DNA from 2 places in the Amycolatopsis sp. N2S4-7 genome. Region 1 is predicted to be linked to the other one. Evidence: riboswitches for the same ligand, from Rfam matches in the RefSeq annotation. Region 1 holds a riboswitch; the other holds the start of a gene.
What was found. Region 1 has a riboswitch for S-adenosylmethionine ahead of ACH54P_RS44680 (aminotransferase class V-fold PLP-dependent enzyme). Riboswitches for the same ligand answer to the same signal wherever they lie in the genome.

Region 1 (4,204 bases):
GCCGCCCACCCCGCCGGTACCGAAGAGCCCCCGGTTCTCCGGAGTCATCGGCTGGGCACGCAGGCTCGAGAAGAAGCCGGTGGTGGCGTCGTCGGGGGCCTTCGCGAGGGCCACCATCGCCAGCTGGGCGAACCCCAGCGCCGCCAGCGGGAACCAGTACCGCCGTGAATTCCCCATCACCGCAGGGTATCGGGTGCCCGGCGCACGAGGGCCACGAAGGCGGCGGCGAGCAGGACGATCGCCGACAGCAGCGCGCCCACGAGGTCCGCCGAGAGCACGACCGCGAGCACGGCGAACCCGGCCGCGGTGAGCAGCACGAGCACACTGCGTTCGTACGCGGCGAGGACCAGCAGGCCGAGCGTGGCCAGCAGCGGGCCGCGCAGCCCGTCCCCGAGCCGGAACTGCCAGGACCCGACCAGGTCGAGCAGCGGCACGGCGAGCAGCGCGGCGACCGTGCCGAGGACGAACCGCCCCGTGCGGACGGGCCGCAGGGCGAGCGCGTACCAGACCGCCGTACCCCCGACCACCACGCCGAGCGTGACGAGCCAGACCGGCCCGGCGGGCAGCCCCGCGCCCGGCGCGTAGTAGGTGTCCTGCGTGAGCCACTGCGGGTAGCCCGTGCCACCGACGCTGCCGGAGCCGAGGGACTGGTGCACGGGCCCGGTCAGGATGTTCACCGACTCGCTCGCGGCCGGGCTCCGGCGCGAAAGCAGCAGCACCGCCGCCATGCCGATCTGCGCGAACCCCAGCAGTGCCAGCGGAAACCAGAAACGCGGCCCTCTCCCCATCCGCTCAGGCTAGCGCCCCCGGCAGAACGGGGGAGCTCCCGCGGATCGCCCACCGGCGCCCAGCGGCCGTCCGCTTTCGCGTACTCCCAGCGGGCCCCGCGCGCGACGATCTGGCGCAGGGCCAGCACCACGCGGTCGACGTGCTCTTCGGTGCTGCCCAGGCCGAGGCTGACGCGGACGGCCTGCTGCCCGTCGCCGCCGGTGACGCCGATCAGCCGCCGGGCCGCGATGTGGGCGCAGAAGGCGCCGTCGCGCACGCCGATGCCGTACTCGGCCGACAGGACCGCGGCGAGCCAGCCGGGGTCGAAGCCGTCGACGACGAAGCTGACCGTGCCGACGCGGTCGACCGGCGCGTCGAACAGCCGCAGCTCGGCGCAGCCCGGGATGCCCTCGAGACCCTTGCGCAGCCGGGCGAGCAGCGCCTGCTCGTGGTTTTCGATCGCGGCCCAGTTCCCGCTGAGGGTTTCGCAGGCGACGCCGAGCGCGTACACGCCGACGGTGTTGGGCGAACCGGCTTCGTGCCGCTCCGGCCCGGTGTTCCAGACGACCGCGTCCTCGGTGACGAGCTTGGTCGCGCCGCCACCGGCGAGGTACGGCCGGGCGGCGCGCAGCCAGTCGGCGCGGCCGATCAGCGCGCCCGCACCGAAGGGCGCGTACAGCTTGTGACCGGACACCGCGACGTAGTCGACGTCCAGCTCCCTGATCGAGATGCGGCGGTGGGGGGCCAGCTGGGCGGCGTCGAGCGCGATGCGGGCGCCGTGCCGGCGCGCCACGGCCGCGATCTCCGCCACCGGCAGCAGCTCACCGGTCACATTGGACGCTCCGGTGACGACGACCAACCGCGGTCCCTGCGGGGAATCCGCGAGTGCTTCGTCCACAGCGGACACCGCGGCGAGGCGCGTGCGCGGGGTCGGGATCCGCCGGACGTTCGGGCCCTGCCACGGAAGCAGCGCGGCGTGGTGTTCGGTGTCGAACACGATCACCGTGGTGTGCCGCGGCAGGCTGCGGGCCAGCAGGTTGAAGGAATCGGTGGTGTTGCGGGTGAACACGACGGTGTCGGTCCGCCGCGCGCCGACGAACCGGCGCAGGACGTCGCGGGTGCGTTCGTAGAGCTTCGTCGAGACCTGCGACGCGAAACCCGCGCCGCGGTGGACGCTGGCGTACCACGGCAGGAACTCGTCGACGGCGCCGCGGACCGCGTCGAGGCACGGGGCACTCGCGGCGTGGTCGAGGTTGGCGTAGCCGATGTCCCCGCCGGTCACGAGCGGAACCCGCAGCGACGCCCCGGCGACGGCGGGAACGGCTTGGGGCGCAAGGGTTTCGACGGGCTGGGTGCGGTCGATGGCGAGAGTCATCGGGGTGCCTCCTCGGCGGTCCGGGGGACCCCGGCGAGGGGCCCGCGCTTGCCCGTCGCACGACGCGACCGGCCCGGTCTTCACCCGGGGCACCCCACCGCGGTAGGAGGGTTGCCGGCCAGCAAGCCGGGGCTTGACGCTGGCACTCATGACCTAGTCGGAAAGGTAACCGAAACCGCGCCCGGCGGCCAACCCCCGGCTCACATTCTGAGACGCCGCTCACAGGCGCCCGGGTTCAGAGCCGGGCGCGGAAGTTCCCCGGCAGCTGGGTGACGGCGTTGTCCGCGAGGTGCGTCGCGGTGCCTGCGTACTGCTCGGTTCCGGCGGTGAAGCGCCAGCCGCCCAGGGTCTTGCCGTCGACCGGCTCGCCGTAGGCCGCCGCGACCGTCGTCGAGACGGCGCCGAACGCGAGACCGTCCCAGTTACCCGCAGTTGCCGCCGTCGCGTCCGGCAGGGTCCAGAGGGTGAAGTGCACGTGGGCGCCGGTGCTGCTGCCGCCGCACGGCAGCGCGTTGCCGGTCGACCCGAGCACCGTCCCGGCCTCGACGTGCTCGCCGTCGGCGACCGCGATGCCCTCCAGGTGGTAGTACCCGGTCCGCCAGCCGCCGGCGTGGTCGACGGTCACCCAGTCGCCGCCGGAGCAGTGCTGCAGGTGGACGGTGCCGGCCAGCGCCGCGCGCACGGTGCGGTCGGCCGGGCTGAAGTCGATGGCGTTCTTCACGCGGGTGCTGCCGTCGTCGGAGTGGATGCCGGCCGAGTAGACCTGCTGGCCCGCCTCGAACGGCAGGGTCAGTGCCGGGAACGGCGCCACCTCGGCGGTCGCGGCCGGGGCGGCGAGCAGCCCGAGGGCCGCGGTGATCGCGGCGGTCAGGACCGCCGCACGCACGGGAAGGTTCGTCACCGTGTGTACTCCTTTGGCTCTACGCTCACCCATTCGAACTAACCGGATCGAGCGCACAGTAGGCCAAACGTTGGATCACTGGGAAGATCAAGTGAGATTTTTGTGAGCGAACTGCGCGTGGCGAGCGGCGGAACCCGTGCGGAAGGGGCATCACGCGTGATCAGACGGGCATCACGCGTGATGGGCGGGGCATCATCAGTGGTCCGATCGGTGCCGGCGCGGCCACGACCACGAACGGGTTACCGGCCGGACTCGCCCTTCCAGCGGGCCAGGCGCCCGGCCCGGTCGACGGCGCGGAGCCGGCGTTCGACGTCGTCGCGGACCCCGGTCGTCGTGACGACCAGCAGCTGGTCGTGCTCCTGCAGCCGGCTGGTCTTCTGCGGGGTGAAGCCCGCGCCGTCGCGCACGACCAGGCTGACCGTCGCGCCGACGGGCAGCCGCAGCTCGGACAGGTAGACGCCGTGCAGCCGCGACCCGGGCTGGATCCGGACCTGCAGCAGCTCGGCGCCCATTTCGTCCAGCGGCGCCGAGTCGACCTCGATCTCGTGCGCCTCGGACTTCTTGGCCAGCCCGAGCCGGCGCCCGAGCGGCCCGAGCGTCGCGCCCTGCACCAGCGTCAGCACGACGACCAGCACGAACACGGCGTCGACCAGCCGTTGCGCGCCGGGCAGCCCTTCCGAAAGCGGGATCATCGCGAGCACGATCGGCACCGCGCCGCGCAGCCCCGCCCACGACAGGAACGCCTGTTCCCGCCACGGCAGCCGGAACGGCAGCATCGACACCACGACGGAGATCGGCCGCGCCAGCAGCAGCACGACGGCGCCCGCGACCAGGCCCGGCACCACCGCGTCGAGCAGACGCCCCGGGGAGGCGAACAGCCCGAGCAGCACGAACAGCCCGATCTGGGCCAGCCAGCCCAGCCCTTCGGCGAACGACAGCGTGTCCGAACGGTGCGGCAGCCGCGCGTTGCCGAGCACCAGCGCGGCGACGTAGGTGGCGAGCAGCCCGGACGCGTGCAGCAGCTGCCCGGACGAGTACGCCACGACGCACACCGCGACCGTGGCGAGCGGGTAGAGCCCGGTCGCCGGCAACGCGGCCCGGCGCAGCGCGAACCCGCCGAGCCAGCCGAAGGCGAGCCCGATCACCAGGCCCGCGGTGAG
Region 2 (4,204 bases), 320 kb from region 1:
CTCGTGGTGCTGAGCCACCTGCACGCCGACCACATCGGCGGGCTCGCGTCGGTCTTCGAGGGCCGGGCGGTCGGCGGGATCGCCGTCGGGCCCGGGCGGGCGCCGGAGTGGGCGTGGCGGCAGGTCGCGGCGGAGGCCGCCCGGCAGGCGGTGCCGCTGGTGGAACTGAACCCGGGGGAGCGCCTGGAGTGGCCCGGGCTCTCACTCGACGTGCTCGGCCCGCGGTACGTACCGGCCCGCTCGGCCGGGCAGCAGGACGGCACCACGATCAACAACAGTTCGGTGGTGCTGCGAGCGGAAACCCCGGCCGGCCGCGTGCTGCTGACCGGTGACGTCGAACTGGCGGCGCAGGCCGATCTGCTGGCCGACGTCGGCAACCTGGAAGCGGAGGTGCTGAAGGTCCCTCACCACGGCAGTCGCTACTCACTGCCGGCGTTCCTCGCGGCGGTGGCGCCGCGGGTGGCGTTGGTCAGCGTGGGCGCGGGCAACACCTACGGGCACCCGAACCGGTCCACAATGGACAGCCTGGCCGCGCTCGGGGCGCTCGTCACCCGCACCGACCAGGACGGCGACACCGCAGTGGTCGCCGGAACGGCGATCGTCCGCCGGGGTGAGCCGCGCGGCCCGCCGCGCCGGTGAGCCGGGGCGGGGCCGGGTGGCCCGCCCCGGCTCGGGCGGAGATCAGTAGCCGAGTGCCTCGTTCACGGCGGCGGCCGACGGCGGCAGGGTCGCCTTGGGGCCGACGTGGTTCTCGATCGCGTCGAGGGTCTTGAGGCCGTCGCCGGTGATCAGCAGCACGGTCTCGGCGTCCGGGTCCAGCTTGCCGGTCTCGACCAGCTTCTTCGCCGTGGCGACGGTGACCCCGCCGGCCGTCTCGGTGAAGATGCCCTCGGTGCGGGCCAGCAGCCGGATGCCTTCGACGACCTCTTCGTCGGTGACGTCCTCGATCGCGCCGCCGGTGCGGTTGACGATGTCGAGCACGTACGGGCCGTCGGCCGGGTTGCCGATCGCCAGCGAACGGGCGATCGTGTCCGGCTTCACCGGCTGGACCACGTCCTGGCCGGCGCGGAACGCGGCCGACACCGGCGAGCAGCCGGTCGCCTGCGCGCCGAACACCTTGTACGGGCTGGCCTCCACGAGACCGAGCTGGCCCAGCTCGCGGAAACCCTTGTCCACCTTGGTGAGCTGCGAACCGGAGGCGATCGGCACGACGATCTGCGGCGGGATGCGCCAGCCGAGCTGCTCGGCGACCTCGAAGGCGAGCGTCTTCGAGCCTTCCGAGTAGTACGGCCGGACGTTCACGTTCACGAACGCCCACTTCGGGTGCTCGCCGGCCAGCTCGGTGGCCAGGCGGTTGACGTCGTCGTAGTTGCCGTCGATGGCGATGAGGTCGCCGTCGTACACCGCGGTGGTGAGGATCTTGGCGCGCTCGAGGGTCTTCGGGATCAGCACGACCGACCGCCAGCCGGCGCGGGCCGCGGCGGCGGCCGTCGCGTTGGCCAGGTTGCCGGTCGACGGACAGGCGAGCACCTCGAACCCGAACTCGCGGGCCGCGGCCAGCGCGACGGCGACGACGCGGTCCTTGAAGGAGTGCGTCGGGTTGCCGGTGTCGTCCTTGACCCACACGCGCTTGAGGCCGAGCTCCTTGGCGAGGCGGTCGGCGCGGACCAGCCGGGTCGCGCCGGGCTCGGTGTTGGGGATCTCTTCGACGTTGGACGGGACCGGGAGGAGCTTCTTGTAGCGCCAGATGTTCTTCGGGCCGGCCTCGATGTCTTCGCGGCGGACGCGGCCGAAGTCGTAGGCGACCTCGAGCGGCGAGAAGTCCTCCGCGGAGACGAACTCGGGGGCGAGCGGCTGCCGGTGACCCTCTTCCTTCGACACCAGTTCGACGGCGGGACCGAGATCCGGGGTCTTCGTGGTGGAGGTCGTGCCGAGGGTTGCGGTCATCGCGAGGTTCCTTTCCTCATCTGCCCCGCCGGAGCGGGCCGGAATTGGCACCGTGGTCGTCAGCTACCCCGCGATCGCGGGATGACGGGCTGTACGCCGGTTGCCGGGGCTTCGTCGGGCCGTTCCCTCTGCCCCTCTGGATGAGCGGTATTCAGTTGTCGGTGCGCGCACGCCGGATGATCCGGGGCGGGCCGCCTCGGTTACACCGTACGACACGGCGCTCGAGCCTTGCCATGGTGTCCGCTCCACATCACCGGAGCGGGCGCACGACTGAGCAAGTGAGAGGATTCACCGGTGACCGCGCAAGCCACCGCCCCGGCCCCGCTGCACCTGGTGCTGGGCGAGGAAGAACTGCTGATCGAGCGGGCCGTCCGCGAGACGCTGGCCGCCGCCCGCGCGATGGACGCGACGGCCGAGCTGACCCGGGCGCGGGTGTCGGATCTCACAGCGCCCGAGCTGGCCGAACTGGTCAGCCCGTCGCTGTTCAGCGAGGGCCGCGTGATCGTCCTCGAAGCGGCGCAGGACATCTCGCAGGAACTGGCCGACGCCGTGGCGGCCTATCTGAAGGACCCCGCGGACGGGATCGTCCTCGTCGTGGTGCACACCGGCGGCGGCCGCAGCAAGGCGGGCAAGTCCCTCCCGGCGGCGCTGAAGAAGGCCGGCGCCGAGGTGACGGAGTGCCCGAAGCTGACCAAGCCCGCCGAGCGGGAGCAGTTCGTGCGGCACGAGGTGCGCCGGGTGGGCGGCAAGATCGACCCGGCCGGGGTCGCCGCGCTGATCGACGCCGTGGGCTCCGACCTGCGGGAACTCTCTTCGGCGGCGACGCAGCTGGTCGCGGACACGGGCGGCACCATCGACGCCGAAGCGGTCCACCGCTACCACCGCGGCCGCGCCGACGTGACGGGGTTCGCGGTCGCGGAGAAGGCGGTCAGCGGCGACCGCGCGGCGGCGCTGGAGTCGCTGCGCTGGGCGATGCAGCTGGGCGTCCCGCACGTTCTGGTGGCCGACGCCCTGGCCGACGCGGTCCGCACGATCGCCCGGGTCTCCGGAGCGGGCCGCGGCAACCCGAATCAGCTGGCCGGCGAGCTGGGCATGCCGCCGTGGAAGGTCCGCAAGGCCCAGGGCCAGTCGCGCGGCTGGAACCAGGACGGCCTGGCCACGGCGATGCGCGTGGTGGCGAGGTTGAACGCCGAGGTCAAGGGCGTGGCGGCCGACCCCAACTACGCCTTGGAGCGAGCGGTCCTCCAGGTGGCAGCCGCCAAGGGCGACCGCTGACCGACGGCTCGCGAAGCCTCGGCTGATGTCAGGCTGAGCGCCTGCTGCAGCTCACCGCGGGTCTCCGGGCCCAGCAAGCCGCGAGGCCTTCGCGTCGGGCCGGAGAACTTCCCTCAGCTCGCCGCTGCCGCCGGGCGCGGCGAGCGCGAGGCCATCGCTGGCGGCCCGCTGAGCCTCGGCGGGCCGCTCCCAGCCGGTCTGCGCCACCCCGCAAACATGAAGAAAGCCCCGGCCGAAGCCGGGGCTTTCTCAGAAATCAATCAGCTCAGAGCGCGTTGACGCGCTTCGCGAGCGCCGACTTCTTGTTGGCGGCCTGGTTGGCGTGGATGACGCCCTTCGAGACGGCCTTGTCCAGCTTCTGGGCGGCGTCGCGCTGCAGCTCGACGGCCTTGGCCTTGTCGCCGGCCTCGGCGGCTTCGCGGACCTTGCGGATCGCGGTCTTCACCGAGGACCGGATCGCCTGGTTGCGCTGACGCGCCTTCTCGTTCGTCGTGATGCGCTTGATCTGCGACTTGATGTTGGCCATAGGGCAACTCCTGTTTCACTCGGTGAGATCGCCGCCGCGCTGAAGTGGCCCCGCGGAAGCGGGTTTCCTCCATGACGGAATGCCGCACGGGCAGCGAGCGACCACTTTAACAGCCGGGCCGCGGGCGTCCGGAGCCGGGAGTACCGTGGACCGCGGTAGTGCCTAGGGTTCCGCCGCCGGTCCGCGCGGCCCGTACGACGACAACCAGGACCGGTGGGTCTGGTCCGAGCGGCACCATCGGCGGGTCCGGACGGCCTGCCGTTCATCTGACGGGGCAAAAGCCTGGAGGACCCGGTTTTCGCGCGTGCGAAAACCCGTAAGGGGTCCCATGAACGCCACCGCCCTCTCCCTCGTCCTCGTCGCCGCCGTCGTGCACGCCGCGTGGAACCTCGCCGCCAAGCGGATCTCCTCCGGGGGCACCCAGTTCGTCTGGCTCTACTACACCGTCGGGGCCGT

Region 2: linked by a shared signal. The riboswitch ahead of thrC (threonine synthase) and the one ahead of ACH54P_RS44680 (aminotransferase class V-fold PLP-dependent enzyme) in region 1 are both predicted to bind S-adenosylmethionine.

The regions. Positions count from the first base shown of each region.
Region 1 is NZ_CP172299.1:9,470,996-9,475,199, reverse strand. Features, by position in the region: gene ACH54P_RS44690 (hypothetical protein) at 1-177, opposite strand, end outside; gene ACH54P_RS44685 (hypothetical protein) at 177-728, opposite strand; gene ACH54P_RS44680 (aminotransferase class V-fold PLP-dependent enzyme) at 674-2,143, opposite strand; SAM riboswitch class IV at 2,183-2,297, opposite strand; gene ACH54P_RS44675 (M23 family metallopeptidase) at 2,379-3,044, opposite strand; gene ACH54P_RS44670 (potassium/proton antiporter) at 3,284-4,204, opposite strand, start outside.
Region 2 is NZ_CP172299.1:9,153,579-9,157,782, forward strand. Features, by position in the region: gene ACH54P_RS43015 (ComEC/Rec2 family competence protein) at 1-639, shown strand, start outside; gene thrC (threonine synthase) at 682-1,947, opposite strand; SAM riboswitch class I at 1,961-2,094, opposite strand; gene holA (DNA polymerase III subunit delta) at 2,242-3,222, shown strand; gene rpsT (30S ribosomal protein S20) at 3,488-3,748, opposite strand; gene ACH54P_RS43035 (DMT family transporter) at 4,077-4,204, shown strand, end outside.